4 regions of the Sphingobacterium sp. 2149 genome follow, and region 2 is predicted to be linked to each of the others. Evidence: riboswitches for the same ligand, from Rfam matches in the RefSeq annotation. Region 2 holds a riboswitch; each other region holds the start of a gene.
The links. A riboswitch is a leader RNA that binds a small molecule or an ion and turns the genes downstream of it on or off. The one in region 2 is predicted to bind thiamine pyrophosphate.
Positions count from the first base shown of each region.

Region 1: it holds a riboswitch for thiamine pyrophosphate, as region 2 does, so the genes downstream of both, J2X77_RS12970 (TonB-dependent receptor domain-containing protein) here and pnuC (nicotinamide riboside transporter PnuC) in region 2, are expected to answer to the same signal.
Region 3: it holds a riboswitch for thiamine pyrophosphate, as region 2 does, so the genes downstream of both, thiM (hydroxyethylthiazole kinase) here and pnuC (nicotinamide riboside transporter PnuC) in region 2, are expected to answer to the same signal.
Region 4: it holds a riboswitch for thiamine pyrophosphate, as region 2 does, so the genes downstream of both, thiS (sulfur carrier protein ThiS) here and pnuC (nicotinamide riboside transporter PnuC) in region 2, are expected to answer to the same signal.

Region 1 is NZ_JAVDTD010000008.1:131,168-135,182, forward strand. It holds gene J2X77_RS12970 (TonB-dependent receptor domain-containing protein) at 1-1,677, opposite strand, end outside; TPP riboswitch at 1,732-1,857, opposite strand; gene J2X77_RS12975 (amidohydrolase family protein) at 2,084-3,259, shown strand; gene J2X77_RS12980 (acylphosphatase) at 3,378-3,659, shown strand; gene J2X77_RS12985 (lipopolysaccharide biosynthesis protein) at 3,731-4,015, shown strand, end outside.
Region 2 is NZ_JAVDTD010000001.1:74,635-78,649, reverse strand. It holds tRNA gene J2X77_RS00315 (tRNA-Arg) at 194-265, shown strand; gene J2X77_RS00310 (acyl-CoA dehydrogenase) at 691-1,782, opposite strand; gene pnuC (nicotinamide riboside transporter PnuC) at 1,757-2,374, opposite strand; TPP riboswitch at 2,430-2,574, opposite strand; gene J2X77_RS00300 (malate:quinone oxidoreductase) at 2,589-4,015, opposite strand, start outside.
Region 3 is NZ_JAVDTD010000003.1:160,113-164,127, reverse strand. It holds gene thiE (thiamine phosphate synthase) at 1-525, opposite strand, end outside; gene thiM (hydroxyethylthiazole kinase) at 515-1,318, opposite strand; TPP riboswitch at 1,400-1,492, opposite strand; gene J2X77_RS05600 (VanW family protein) at 1,558-2,394, opposite strand; gene J2X77_RS05595 (dienelactone hydrolase family protein) at 2,672-3,415, opposite strand; gene J2X77_RS05590 (NAD(P)-dependent oxidoreductase) at 3,513-4,015, opposite strand, start outside.
Region 4 is NZ_JAVDTD010000009.1:208,950-212,964, forward strand. It holds gene thiC (phosphomethylpyrimidine synthase ThiC) at 1-1,355, opposite strand, end outside; gene thiS (sulfur carrier protein ThiS) at 1,401-1,607, opposite strand; TPP riboswitch at 1,667-1,762, opposite strand; gene J2X77_RS14720 (family 78 glycoside hydrolase catalytic domain) at 1,954-4,015, shown strand, end outside.

The sequences.
Region 1 (4,015 bases), on a different contig from region 2:
TAAGAGATAAGTTGCGCCCGCTTTTGGGTTTAAGAAATTGAATTTTGGGTGATAGTTATAGTTTTTGACCTTATCGTCATCGCCATATATGTGATAGTCTACATTTCTATATTGGACATCAGCCATAAGAATCCATTGGTCCAATTTGTAATCGATCTTTAGGAAATTACTGAAATCATTTTTTTGTGATTTTCCGAAGTAGTAGTTGTCATCCAAAAATCCTGTTGAGGCATATTGTGCCCATATGACTTGACCATAATGCTTCCCTCTGTATTGATTGTAGGCTCCACCCCAGGTAATCTCCAGCTGATCGTTGGGTTTATAATTGAGGGAGTAGGTCAGGCCATAAAAATAGTTGTCCAACCATCTTCTGCGGACTAGATCTGTTTTTTGTATGGTATCTTTTCCGATAATCACATTGGGCAGGCCATATTTACTCAATTTATCGCCAGGTCTCATTTCTTCATAGTAGCCATAACCTCTGGTATAATGGAGGGCGGTATTAAATGTTAACTTGTCGCTCAAGATATTGGTGTAATGAAGCTGATGATGTTTTTGCGTATAATTATCAGTTTGGTTTTTATAGGTGTACAGGTTATAGTTACGACCAGCATTCATAAACCGATCTTTTTCAGCTCCCGATATTTCGAGCGCGTTATCGGCATAGTCATCCATACGTGACCGATCTCCAGTAATTAACGGTTCGGGAACGCCATTCCAGGCCTGATATGTTTTTTCTTTTCCCCAGAATACAATTCCTTTTAGGATGTGTTTCTTACCATAATAACCACCATCCACATAGAAAGATTGTAGGTCTGAACTCCCCCTTTCAATATAGCCATCGCTACTGATTCGCGATAATCTGGCATTGAATGCAAATTTGTCATTTATTAGTCCAGTGCCCACCTTCACTGTATTTTTCCACGTGTTGTAAGAACCAAAAGAATTATTAAGTTCTGCATAGGGATTTTCGGCCAGTGTGTTGGACTGAATATTTAATGAGGCTCCAAATGATCCCGCGCCGTTCGTTGAGGTGCCAATGCCACGTTGAACTTGGATGCTCTCTGTGGAAGATGCAAAGTCAGGAAGATTGACAAAAAATGAGCCCATGCTCTCCGCGTCATTTAGTGGAATGCCATTTAATGTTACGTTGATTCGTTGATTATCTGATCCGCGGATGGTCATCCCGGTATAACCGATGCCGGCTCCAGCATCTGAATTTACCTGTACGGATGGTGTTTGGTTAAGAAGAAAAGGGATATCCTGTCCGAGGTTGTTTTTGGTAATTTCCTCTTTTGAGATGTTTTTGAAGGTTGTAGGAGCATTTCTTTTAGCACGTGTGGATTGGACAAGTACCTCTTCCATTTGTATGGTAGTGGGTTCTAATTCGACCAGTAGTTCCATATTATCTTTTACGTTTACATTGCGGATCCATGTTTTATATCCGACAGAGGAAATCTGTATATGATGTTGCCCGGTATTGAGATGATAGAGCTTAATTATTCCATGGTTGTCTGACTGACCGTTGAAGGAAGCTTGTCCATCAATGGATACGGAAACGTTTTGTAAAGGGTTTTGGCTGGTCTTATCTACAGTTTTAATTGTCAGATTTTGCTGCGCAATGGCAATTTGGGTCGAAATAGTAGCTAAAGAGCTACAAATCAAAAATTTGATCATGGTAATGTATTTTGTTTGAGTTAAACAAATCATAGCAAGGGGTTACTATGATCGCACTATTTAACTAACCTCTCCCTACGCCAGCATTATCTGGATCAGGTGTACAGAATTTAATCTGTTGGGTATAATCTCAGCCTGTATTTGTGTTCCTGACAAAACAAGGCACCCCTATTTGATGCTGCGAATATATAGATTAAAAATTGAAATGTTATATAAAGAAGTATTTTATGACAAATTAAACAAGGAAGATGTTTGTTGTTATTTCTTTTTGGTTAATATTTTATGTAAATTGTTGTTTTTGGTATATATTGTTCTTTTTAGGTACCTTGGCATGAAATTTTCTACTAGTGGTATGTATTCATACAGGTCAAAATTTTAGTTACTAAATCGATAGTGAGGAGATAAAATGTTAAAATATTTAAGCGCTAATTATATTCTACCGATTAGCTCGATGCCGATAAAAGATGGTATTGTTGCGGTAGATGAGGAGGGGGTAATTCAAGGGATCTTTGACCCAACGTCATTTACACCGATGGATAACGGTCAGGTCGAGAAATACGAAGGGGTTATAATTCCGGGTTTTATCAATGCACATTGCCACATTGAATTGTCGCATATGAAAGGTATTGTTGCCAAAGGTACAGGTCTTCCGAGCTTTTTGAGTAAGGTGATGACAACGCGTTCGGCTTCGATGAAGAAAATAGATGAAGCGATGGCAAAAGCCGACAGAGAGATGTACGAAAATGGTATTGTCGCAGTAGGTGATCATGCTAATACGGATAATTCTTCAAAATTGAAGGAGGATTCTGAAATCCTGTATCACACGTTTGTAGAGGTGATGGGAATTGAGCCAGACGAAGCTGATTTTAAGTTGAAGGAAGCGAAATCATTGATCCAAGAGTTTAGGAATGGTCATGTATCTATCACGCCACATGCTCCCTATTCTTGCTCTAAGGTACTTTTTAAAAAATTCAAGAAAATAGTTCCGGAAACAAACATTATCAGTATTCATAATCAGGAAAGTGAGGAAGAGAATAAGTTGTTCCGTTATAAAATGGGCGAATTTTTAGACTTTTATAAAAGTATTGGAAAAAATGCAGATACGATAAAAGCGCAGGCAAGAAATTCAATTCAATCTTATTTGCCTTATTTGCCTTACCCAAATAAATTGTTGTTGGTTCATAATACCTATACGTCTTTAAAAGATCTTGATTTTGTTGAGCGTATGGGGCGTGACGTCACGTGGTGTTTATGTCCGAAAGCTAACCTTTATATTGAGGGGGTTCTACCTAAAATTCAGAATTTTTTAAATGCAGGACAACGTATTGTGATCGGAACCGATAGTTTAGCTTCCAACGATACACTGTCCATTCTGGAGGAACTAAAGGTGTTACATGCACACTTCGAGGATCTTGATTTCTTACAGACTATACAATGGGCCACGATTAATGGTGCTATTGCGTTAAATATTCAGGACGAATTTGGATCATTGGAGGTCGGTAAAAAGCCAGGTGTTGTATTGCTTCAGGGGATGGAACATATGCGCTTGACTGATGATGTGAAGGTAAAACGCTTAGCCTAGTATTTTATTCCCCAAAACTTCTGTACTTTTGTTTTTAATGAACAACCCATGACTATACGAATGAAATTATAGTCATGGATTGCTCCATCTGACAGATGGAAGAAAAAATAAGTTACAGATGAAACATTTGAATATTTCAATAAGAGGTAAAGTACAGGGGGTCTTTTTTAGATTGACAACCAAGGCAGTTGCTGATCAAGTTGGTGTCAGGGGCTTTGTGGTCAATTTAAAAGATGGTTCCGTTTATATTGAAGCTGAGGGCGATGATTTTGCACTGGATTCACTGTTGGAGTTCTGCCAAGAAGGCCCCGAAGGTGCAATTGTTGAAAGTGTAGAAATAGAGGAAGGCGAACTGAAAAGCTTTTCTAATTTTGAAGTAGTTAAAAGAGTTCAATCCTAAGCCCAGTGTCTACGATCAAAAAATTTCTCAGCGATACCTTCATTTACGGTATAACGACTATCGTTTCAAGAATGATAGGATTTTTGATGACGCCGCTTTATCTGAGGAAATTTAAAGATGCGGCAGTCTACGGCATCTATTCTAATTTTTATGCCTGGATGTCTATGTTGAATGCTGTGCTGGCATTTGGTATGGAGACGACATATTTTCGCTATTTGCAAAAGGTCGAAACACAAGATAGATCTAAAGTATACAATAATAGTTTCTTTATTACGTTAGTCACTTCGTTTATTTTATTGTTATCTGTCTTTGTATTTACGCGGCCCATTGCAGCATGGTTTGCAGATGGTGGCGAT
Region 2 (4,015 bases):
GTCAACTGTCACCTTTTTCCGATCCGAAGTATGCATAAACAAATCATTAGCACCGACTTAAAAAAATGAGGAACTGCTGAAATCTAGAAGCAAAAAAACGGCGCTAATTATCGCTAAAAATTGTCTGCTAAAAGTTTCAATTTTATCGTAAAGATATTTGTTAGATCTAGAAAATAGTATATCTTTGCGGGACGTTCCCGTAGTTCAATGGATAGAATTTCAGATTCCGGTTCTGACGATGTGGGTTCGACCCCCGCCGGGAACACAAAAGGAGACATTTCAAAGAAATTGTCTCCTTTTTTTAATATACCTAATCCAGCCCTATGTTGACTTCGTCACTTTAATATTTCTCAGCATTCCTTAAAGCCAAAAATTCCGCAATGCGTGCGAATCGGTTGGCTATGTCATGGCAAAAAATAGCTAAGATACCAATTAGAATGAAGATATCCTAACACCAATTTACCCCTAAGCACAGCCTTAGAACAATTGTTAACCAGTTCTGGTTCAGTGCTTGTTCACTCGTCACTGAATCACCACTGAGTAAGCACTGAACGAGCACTGAACAAGCACTGCAAAAAGGCTCGAGTTAGTTACAAGTTAGTCTTCTTTTGGTACATCGAAAATTGGCAGCGGAAAATCTGTAGATAACCCAGCATTTGTAACAAAAAATTCTTTAAACTAAGCTTTTCTTTATATACTTTTTTGCAACAACTTATGCTGTGAAGCAGTAAAAATATTTCGGAAGATGATATTGATCTCTTGGTCAACGGTCGCCCCCAAAATCCCTGCATGAGGATAGAGTTTAACGGTATTCATTAAGATGGAAGACACAAAATCACGGCTTTGCGTCGCTATTTGCGCATAAATTAAGGCATTATCGATTCCATTACTGAGGTTATCCCAAGAATGATCAGCCAAATTCAGGATAGCATCCTTTTGTATTATGAAATCCTGTTGAAGTTCATCGAGCATGCCGAAAGCGGCTTTACTCGCTGCATACTCCCATTTGGACGCTTTACTTTTTAACACAAACAGTTTTTCAATCAAATCTAGAAATCGCTTATACATCCCGATAAAATTCGCCAGCAGGGTCAACTCAGCGAAAGGCATAAAGGGATATTGATAGCGTAGATCACTGCGTGTGCTTTTTGCCGCATTGATTTCGAAACACTGTTTACCATCAATCTGAACGTCCTGCAGCGAAAAAGAGTGCGAGGCTGTCACTTGTAATCCGAATGTATCCCAGTCATAATGAACCAGCGCATGTTCCCTATCGACAAAAAATGATTTTACAAGGGGATCTCCCCTGTCATCCAATACGGGATTGCCCTCTTCCTCAATCGTTGCATTCAACGTAAAATGGGTTAAATGGGGAGCTCCAGTGGCGTATTTCCAAAATCCTGTGAGTCGATAATGTTCACCATCGCGCGTTGCTGTGCCAGATGCCTGACCGCTACCACCGAAACAAACGCGTTCCGTTTTAAAAATTTGATCTCCTAAAACGGGGTCAATAAAACCCACAAAAAGATTTGCTCCCGAACATAATGTAACTGTCCAGGCCAGCCCGCCGTCCCAATACGCTAAATCAGCCAATACATTGAGACCTTCGGGCACCGTTAAACCTAATCCCCCCAATTCAACGGGAATCCAGATTTTGAACCATTTTCTGCGATAGATTAGCTCCAACTGTTCATCCGACAAGGATTTCTGCTGAATACCTTTTGCCTGACTGTCTTTCAGAATTGCAATATCCGCACTATTGAGTTGCATATCTCTCTTCACGTATGATTTTCCTCCAATTTAAATATCCACTAAATGCCATAACAAATAAAAACAAAGTCAGTCCGGAATAAAGAAACAATCCTTTATGGATCAATAACGGAATAGCCATTAGATTGCTAATATTCAACAGTATCCAATTTTCTATTTTACGTTTTGCCAACAACCACATTCCTGCCCAAGCGGTACAAGAAACGGCAGAATCCCATAGTGGAACATCCGAGTCGGTTAAGTGCACCAATCCAAAATAGAACAACAGAAAACCAGCGGTGCAGATAAAGCTTACTATCCACCAATCTTTCTTTTCACAATTCGTGATCGGCGTAGCGACGTCACTGCTATATTTCCAATACATCCAGCCGTAGATGCTCATGACTAAATAATACAGGTGCAACAATATTTCAGCATACAGTTTTGCATGAAATAATACATATACGGATATCAGTATGCCTATAATTCCAAAAATATAATGGATTGATTTATTTTGCCGTGAAAACCAGACTTGCAGAATGCCGAAAGAAACCCCTAGCCATTCCGCTATTGTGGCCTGCTGCATCTGTTTTATAAAAGCGTCGATAATGGATTCGGGAGTCATTCGAATTGTTTATTATTGCGTGTGATCTTATAATAAACCTTCGGGGAAAAAAGCTGTTTTTATTGAAATTAAATCCCTACGCCAGCATTACCTGGATCAGGTATATAAAAGCGATTGTACAAAGAGGAACAATCGCTTTTATTGGGTATAATCTCAGCCCAGAACGGCCAAAGCCGTTCGAAGCACCCCTCGAGTATATTGGCGGTCGAACTGATTAATCGATATCGATTAATTTCAACGCCTTATGTGTGCGTATACGTGTTTCTTTACAAAGCTGTGCATCATCGTTCAATGATTTACCGTGTGATGGTATCATCTCACGTAACTTCTTGCGGTATTCATCTGATTTAGCACGCTCAGGGAAACATTTCTTCAGCAAACTGATCATAATAGCAACAGAGGTAGAAGCGCCAGGAGAAGCGCCCAATAACGCGGCAATAGAGCCATCTGAACTAGAAACGACCTCTGTTCCAAATTCCAAAATTCCACCTCTCTTCTCATCTTTCTTGATCACCTGAACCCGTTGTCCCGCCTTCTCAATAACCCAGTCCTCCAATTTTGCTGTGGGCATAAATTGTTTCAATGATTCCAGTTTATCTTTCGGAGATTTCATGACTTCTGTGATCAAATATTTGGTCAAGGGCAAATTATCAAGTCCGGCAGATAGCATCGGTCGGATATTCGACAACTTGATAGAAGCCGGTAGATCGAAATAAGACCCCTGTTTGAGGAATTTTGTTGAAAAACCCGCATAAGGACCAAATAACAAAGCTTGTTTGCCATCGATATAACGCGTATCTAAGTGCGGCACAGACATCGGTGGAGCGCCTACAGAGGCTTTGCCGTACACTTTGGCGTGGTGGGCATTAATAATCTCCTCATTCACGCAACGCAGCCATTGGCCTCCTACCGGAAAGCCACCATACCCTTTTGCTTCTGGTATTCCAGATTTTTCCAACAACAGCAAGGAGTGTCCACCAGCACCAATAAATACAAATTTCGCTTTGATTTCTCTCTTTACTCCTGTTTTTAAATCTTTGACCTCCACTTCCCAACGGCCATCATCTTCACGTTCGATGTCAATGACTTCATGGTTTAGCGAAATGGATATATTTTCTTTATTTGCAAGATTAGCGATCAAATCACGTGTCAATGAGCCAAAATTGACATCTGTACCAAGATCCATTTTCGTTGCAGCAATCTTTTCGTTTTTATCACGCCCCTCCATCATCAATGGAATCCATGATTTCAGCAATTCAGCATCTTCGGTATACTCCATCCCCTTAAACAAGTTTTGGGTCGTTAAAGTTTCCCATCTTGTTTTCAGAAATTTAGCATCTTTTTCACCAAAAACCGCACTCAGGTGTGGAATACTACGGATAAAATTTTCAGGCTGGGTAATGATGCCTTTATCAACAAGGTAGGACCAAAACTGCTTAGATACCTCAAATTGCTCAGCAATTTTCACTGCTTTATCAATCTTTACAGAACCATCTTTCTGTTCGGGCGTATAATTTAACTCGCATAAGGCAGAGTGACCCGTGCCAGCATTATTCCAAGCGTCTGAACTTTCAGCAGCCACAACATCCAAACGCTCAAGAATTTCAATATTAACGTCTGGGCTTAATTCATTGATTAGAG
Region 3 (4,015 bases), on a different contig from region 2:
TGTGGTGTGGAAATTCATGCTTCCGATCGCGATCAATGGCTTTTCGGTCCTATTCCGAAGGTGCTTTAAACCCGTAATTCCCCATTCGGTAACAGTATCTCTTTTGGTAGGTGTTGAAAAGATGGGACTTACACCAAGATGGTCGACGACTAGCATCTGTTGGCTCTCCAGCTGTTGCACAGCTTCTATGGACCATCCAATAGTTAATCTGTCTCCATATTTTTCTCGAATGGCGACTGGTTTGAGATCGTTTTGACCCACATGCACTCCCCAGGCCCCGATCTGTTGGGCAATTGCTGCGGCATCATTAATTACCAAAGGAATACCATAGTGATCGGTAATCTTTTTCAAGCGCATGGCCTTTGCTAAAAAGGTAGCGGGATTATCCGTTTTCTCTCGCAATTGAATCAGATCAACACCACCAATAATAGCCTCTTCGGCGACCTGAAGCCAATTTTTGGGATAACAATCCCGCTCGGAGATGACTAAATATAAAGGATATGGGAAAAGCGGATTAATGTGCATAGTGTTTGATCTTGAGACTTGATTGCAGACGTTCTGCATTAAGCCGATAGAGTTCATCATAAAGATTCAATTGCAGTGTGCCCGGGCCGCTGGCTGATTTGGCTGCGAGCTCTCCGGCCAGGCTTAAGAGGGAGACCCCTGCGACAGCAGCTTCAAAGTGGCCATCCGTAACAGCCAGGAATGCACCAATGAGTGCAGTAGCACTACAGCCAAGTCCTGTCACTTGCGTCATTAAGGGGTGGCCGTTATACACTTCAACCGTGTGTTTTTCCGAAAGAATATAGTCTACATTTCCAGAAATACAGATGATGGAGCCAGTATGTTGTTGCAATAGCTTTCCAAACCTGAGCGCATCTTTACTATCCGCGGTGCTGTCAACTCCCTTTGTATTCGGTTGGTTGGAATTGTACAGCGTTATGATTTCCGATGCATTGCCACGGATTACTGTTGGTTTTAGCGCTAGTAGGTTGGAAAGTAGGTCATTGCGAAATGCTGATATCCCGGCACCAACAGGGTCCAATACCCACGGTCGTCCGATGGTATTGGCGTGTTCCGTAGCGACCAGCATCGCTTCGGCTGTATGTTCACTTAAAGTACCGATATTAATGACGAGCGCTTGTGCAATGTCCACAACTTCGCGTACTTCCAATGGGCTGTGTACCATTACAGGGGATGCTCCTAAGGCCAAAAGTGCGTTGGCCGTAGTATTCATCACAACGAGGTTTGTGATGTTATGCACGAGCGGTTTTTCAATCCTCACCTGCTCCAATAAATTGATAATAGAATCTTCCATTCTTTTTGCATGTTAAGCTATATTCGTGTGGCTTTGAGGGAAGGAAGAGCGATGGGCTGTGCAGTATAAAGATATGCTGTACAGTGGATTGTTGCTTTTCCCTACGCCGGTATAAACCGAATCAGGTTCAAAGGGACTATCTCAATTCTATACAGAATACCCCCAAAGCCATCCCAAACTTAAACAAAAAAGTGGACTTTTCATATTAAAAGAGCGTGCATCATCATCATGAAAATGAATTACGCCTTTCGGTCGGAACTAATTTCAGTATATTCATCCGGGGTATAAGTAACCCGCGCAAAATTTTTGGTTAAAAGTTCTGTTTCTAAAATCTTTCCACCTTGAAATTTTAAAAACTTCTCGCGCCAGATCTCGTTCTTCCGAAAGAACTGATTGTCTATTTTAAGAAATTGGTGCTCTTTTTCAAATACATGGTACGCAAAATCCAGCTCTTGATCGATTCTCAATTCACCTTCTAAACATTTGTCGGTAAACCACAGATTTATTTGAAAGGTGTAAGGGGTATTGTTAGTGAACTGATAGTCCCGATAATTATAGAATACGGTAGCGCCACTACCGAAAGGTAGTACACGGCCATCGTCGGGAAAAGGATCAAAAGAGTGGTGGTAGCGTTCAGTGACCGTAAGCGGGCTGTGAATGACAAGCCAATGGATGAGATTTGATATTTGACAGATTCCACCACCAATGCCCGCTCGCGCTTCGCCGAAAGAAAGTTCCATTCCCGACAGATACCCTTTTTTTGCGGTAGGTAGTCCTACCAATTTACAAAATGAAAAAGTTTCTTGTGGCCTGATCAGAATGCTCGTGATCTGTGATGCTGCAATTTTCAGATTGGTAACTTTATTGATCTGCAATTGCATGTTGTTTTCGCCCAGTTTCTTTAACAATACAGACTGGTGTTTTTTAACGCGGAAGGGAAGTTTATCAGCTGATTTAACAGCAGCGTATTTTTTATCATCCAACAGCCAAACGGCTTTTCGGTGCATTCTTCGTGCCCATACCGCAAGAAAATATAGTATTGGATGACGTTGACTTATTAGTATTCTTTTTCTCAATTCGACCTTTTTTTTGCTTTCAAAATTAATCAAGAAATGTATGTGTTCACACTTTTTTTCTCCTTTTTTAAAAGTTTGTCCCGCGATTTGTCACACGATTTGCGACACGATTTGTCCTCTGGTTTTGAGGGCTTGCTATCTTTAGTGATTTTAAAGGATGGGGGATTGCGATGATGCTTTACAACAGCAATATCAAGAAATGAACAATAGTCGGATAGATTTTCAGCTTCGAATTATCATTCATTTGGAGAGATATTGCTGTTGTTCGTGTTGCGAGCTAGTTTAACACTTCTTTCAAAAATAATAACGTATGCGCCCAGGCGCGTTTCGCCATCACTGGATTATACTCTGGCGACTCTGGATTGGTAAAGGTATGTCCAGAATTTGCATAGGTGATTATTTGCCAATCTGCTTTCCCTTGGTTTAATTCCTTGATCAACCCATCGTAATCTTCTTTGGATACACTTTTATCGTCTGCAGGATGCTCAACAAGCACTTTTGTTTTGATAGCACCATTGGGTCTGTCTGCAGATTTGGATAGGCCGCCATGAATACTGACCACTGCATTGACGGGTAAATGCGCTCTTGCGGCTTCGAGCGCGCCGGTACCTCCAAAACAGTAGCCAATGATAGCAATCTTGTTGGGATCCGCTCCTTCTTTTTTTAGTTGTTCTAATGCTAGCGTGATGCGATGCTGATAAGCCTTATAGTCGGTTTTGTAATGTCCGGCTATTTTCGATGCTGCCGTGTTGTCTGAGGGAATGTTCCCTTCACCGTAAATGTCAGCAATGAAAGCAATGTAGCCTTCTTTTTCCAGTTGTAATGCGGCTTGTTTCGCTTCGTTGTCAATTCCCTTCCATGCCGGGAGAATGAGGACAGCTGCTCCTTTTTTTGCCGTATTGGCGGTAATCAATCCTTTGAGTTTTTGCTCACCATCTTGATACGAAATTTGTTTTAGTTCTTGCGCTTGTGAAGTCATGGTAACCATGGTAAGCAGCAATAGGGTCATTACTTTTTTCATATGTAAATAATTTTTCTGTCTATGTATTTGCAATCGTCGTTAGGCTATTATATTTATCCTTTTTGATTGGGTTACTTTTTGCTCTTGGCAACCTGAATCAAGACTTTATAGATTCAATAATGCCGATAACGTCGAGTTGTCCAAAACCGTTTTCATGCGCTTTTCCGTACGTCTCAAGCAGTGCTTTTAAAAGCGGATAATCGGCGCCAGCCTGTTGGGCCAGCCGGATATCTTTTAGCATAAGATCCAGTGCGAACGCTGGAGCGTAATTTTCTTCCACAAGCAAAGGTGTTTTCACTTTTGTCGCACCACTGCCACTGGCACTATCGTTGATAATTTCGAGCATTTGCCCCCGATTAATGCCCAATTTGTCTGAAAACAGGATCGTCTCCGCAAGCCCTTGATAAATGGTGGAAAGAAAATAGTTTATGGCAAGTTTGGCCGAGATCCCCTGGCCATTTTCCCCAAGATGTTTGATCGATTTGCCCATTTTCTCAAGGTAAGGTGTAGCGCGATGAACATGTTCTGATTCGCCACCGACCATAATAATAAGGGAACCTTCAGCCGCTGGTTTAGTACTGCCGGCTACAGGTGCATCAA
Region 4 (4,015 bases), on a different contig from region 2:
ATATCAGTGGTAAGCGGGCCTAAGGTATAAAATGGAACTTCATTACAACATTCCAGTTGTTTGTCCATATTTTCTTTGATCAGTTGCATTGGGACGTGACCGGGGCCCTCTATCATTACCTGAACATCGTGTTTCCAGGCGATCTTCGCAAGTTCACCCAATGTTTCGAGTTCAGCAAATTGAGCCGCATCGTTGGCGTCCGCAATAGCTCCAGGGCGAAGACCATCGCCAAGTGAAAAAGCGACGTCATATTGTTTCATAATCGAGCAGATTTCATCAAAATGGGTATAAAGAAAGTTTTCTTTGTGGTGAAAAAGACACCATTTAGCCATGATGGAACCACCTCTTGAGACGATACCAGTTACCCTTGAAGCTGTAAGATGAATATAGCGAAGCAGTACACCTGCATGTATAGTAAAGTATGAAACACCTTGTTCTGCCTGTTCGATCAAGGTGTCTTTAAATATCTCCCAAGTAAGGTCTTCGGCTACCCCTTTTACTTTTTCTAATGCTTGATAGATTGGTACGGTGCCGATTGGAACGGGTGAATTGCGGATGATCCACTCGCGGGTTTCATGAATATTTTTACCTGTGGAGAGATCCATGATGGTGTCGGCCCCCCAACGGCAGGCCCAAACCGCTTTCTCAACTTCCTCTTCGATACTCGAGCTAACAGCACTATTGCCAATGTTGGCATTGATCTTAACCAGGAAATTACGGCCAATGATCATCGGTTCACTTTCAGGGTGATTGATATTATTGGGAATGATCGCTCTCCCGGCAGCGATTTCTTCGCGGACAAACTCGGGAGTAATCTTTTTTTTAGGTGTTCTGGCGCCAAAGTTTTCACCTGTATGCTGATGATCCATTCCAGGTGTGGTGGCTACTAGCTGCTCGATACGTTGATTTTCCCGGATAGCTACGTACTCCATTTCGGGGGTAATGATGCCTTTCTTTGCATAATGTAATTGGGTGACATTTCCGCCAGAAGTGGCCACCTTCGGTTTATGACTATAGGCAAATCGGAGCGCATCAAGCGTTGGATCAAAGAGCCTTTTTTGTCCGTATTGGGATGTAATGTTGGCTAGCTGGGTTACGTCCTGGCGATTCAATATCCATTGTTCGCGAAGCCGCGGGAGACCTTTTCGGATATCGATCTGAAAATCCTCATCGGTATATGGACCAGAAGTATCGTAGATTGTGATAGGGGGATTAATTTCTACTTGTCCATTGCTCAATTTAGTTGGACTTAAAGAAATTTGGCGCATAGCAACTTGAATAGGAAATAGCGTTCCAGGTACAAAAATTTTCTTTGAGTTGGGAAAAGGGGATTGCGTAATTGTTTCAGCTGTCATTTTTCTGAATTGAAGTGAATGATTAGGGTGATTTTTTTAAAATCATTATCCGCCTTGCGATGCGGTTATTAAGATGATTTGATCGTGAGGATTGAGTGTTGTTGTAGCCCAATCTTCCTTGGGTATAACATGGTTGTTGATGGCAGCGGCAACACCTTGGGTTTTGCCAGATAATTCCAAGACCAATAATTCCTCAAGTGAAGAAGGGGCGGGGTCGAAAAATCGAATTTGATGGTTTATTGTAAGTTCCATTCCTTAATTTTTTTGGTTAAACTTTAGGAATGGCTACACGAAGGTACAGCAAAGCACCTGTTAGACAGCTCACTTTTCCCTACGCCAGTATGATCCGGATCAGGTTCTAAGGGTAAAATCTCAGCCTGCACAAGCAGACACCCCTAAAGTTAAAACGAAGATAGTATTATTTTTTTGAAAGTTGCAAGAATTTTAATTTAAATGCCTCACAGATAGATCAGGAAAGTGCAGGTCGCGATTTGGGAAATATTTAATATATTCGTTTTTTAATCAGCTAAAACAATTTAACAGTCACCGACAATTATACCCTTTAATGCGTAGGATTTTATTAACAATACTATTGTGTATGACAAGTATTGCATATGCACAATCTAAGAATAACTGCACTGCTGTACAGTTGACATGCGAACATCTGGTCAATCCGCTAGGCATTGACGCATCCCGTCCGAGACTAAGCTGGCGCCTTGAAGACCAGCGAAGGGGCGCTTTACAACAAGCTTATCAGATTCTTTTAGGGCAAGATTCTCTTGAATTGTTACACGGGGCAAAAGCGCATTGGGACAGTGGAAAGCAGCTAAGTTCGGCGATGTTGGTGCAATATAATGGTACCGAGTTAAAGCCGCGGACAAAATACTTTTGGCGAGTTAAAGTATGGGACCGAGACGGCATTTCCAGCGTTTCAGCAATAGCATCTTTCGAGACTGGAATGATGGGGAAGGATCTTTGGACAGGAAAATGGATCAGTGACAATAAAGATATCAATGCGCGCAACGCTCCGTATTTTAGGACTGAATTCACTGCCAAGAAGCGAATAAAATCGGCTCGTGCTTATGTTGCTGCTGCCGGATTATATGAACTTTCTATTAATGGCGTGCGCATTGAAGACCACCGTCTTGATCCCATGTATACGCGATTTGATCGTCGAACACTTTATGTGGTAGAGGATGTTACCGGACAACTTCAACGAGGTGCGAACGCGATTGGCGTCGTTTTGGGAAATGGATGGTATAATCATCAACCGCTGGCGGTATGGAACTTTCATCAAGCCCCATGGCGAAATCGGCCAACATTCTGTTTGGAGCTTAAAATCGAGTATACAGACGGCACACAGGAAACGGTCGTTTCAGATAAGCAGTGGAAAACAGCTTCCGGTCCAATTATCTATAACAATATTTACACGGGTGAGCATTACGATGCTCGAATTGACATGCCCGGGTGGGATATGCCAAAATTTGAAGATTCAGCCTGGCAGACCGTTCAATATAGAACTGCTCCATCCACCTACATCGTTTCTCAACAAATGGTTCCGATTCGACTAGGAAATGTATTCAGACCAAAATCAGTCACAAAGATTGACCAGCGTACGTATGTTTTCGATATGGGGCAGAATATGGCGGGGATTACAAGGGTTCAGATAAAGGGGCCGAGGGGTACTGTTCTGCGTATTAAGCATGGTGAACGGTTACAGTCTGATGGCCGACTCGATCAGTCCAATATCGATATTTACTATCTTGGCGATAAGGAAAGCGAGCCATTTCAGACGGATATACTAACCTTAAGTGGTCGCGATGATGAGTTTATGGCTAAATTTGGTTATAAAGGCTTTCGTTATGTCGAGGTTAGCAGCAGCACAGCGATAGCTTTGGATAGTTCTGCTGTGACTGCCTATTTTATGCACAGCGATGTTGAACCTATCGGACAGCTTAAAACATCCTCGGAATTGATTAACAAACTATGGAAAGCGACCAACAATGCCTATTTGTCGAATTTGATGGGGTATCCTACGGACTGCCCGCAACGCGAAAAAAATGGTTGGACAGGGGATGGTCACCTGGCGATTGAAACTGCCCTGTATAATTTTGACGGTATTACAGTTTATGAAAAATGGCTGGCCGATCATCGTGATGAGCAACACGAGAATGGCGTATTACCAGATATTATTCCAACGGGTGGATGGGGGTATGGTACAGCGAATGGTCTTGACTGGACAAGCACCATCGCCATTATCCCTTGGCAGATCTATCAGTTTTATGGTGATCCGCGTGCATTGGAAGAATGCTACGATAATATTAAACGCTATGTCGATTATGTCGACGGCATCAGCCCCTCAGGCCTTACTACTTTTGGACGCGGAGATTGGGTTCCAGTTAAGGCTCAGTCCAATTTGGAACTGACGTCATCTGTTTATTTCTATGCTGATGCGACCATTTTGGCTGCAGCTGCAAAGTTGTTCGGAAAAACGGCAGACCATCAAAAATATGATCAACTTAGCAAAAGAATCAAGGCGGCAATTAATGCGAGATTTTTGAATGTTTCTAGTGGAATTTATAACAATGGAACACAGACGGAATTGAGTGTGCCGCTCTATTGGGGAGTTGTCCCTGACGAAATGAAAGCGAGGGTTGCGG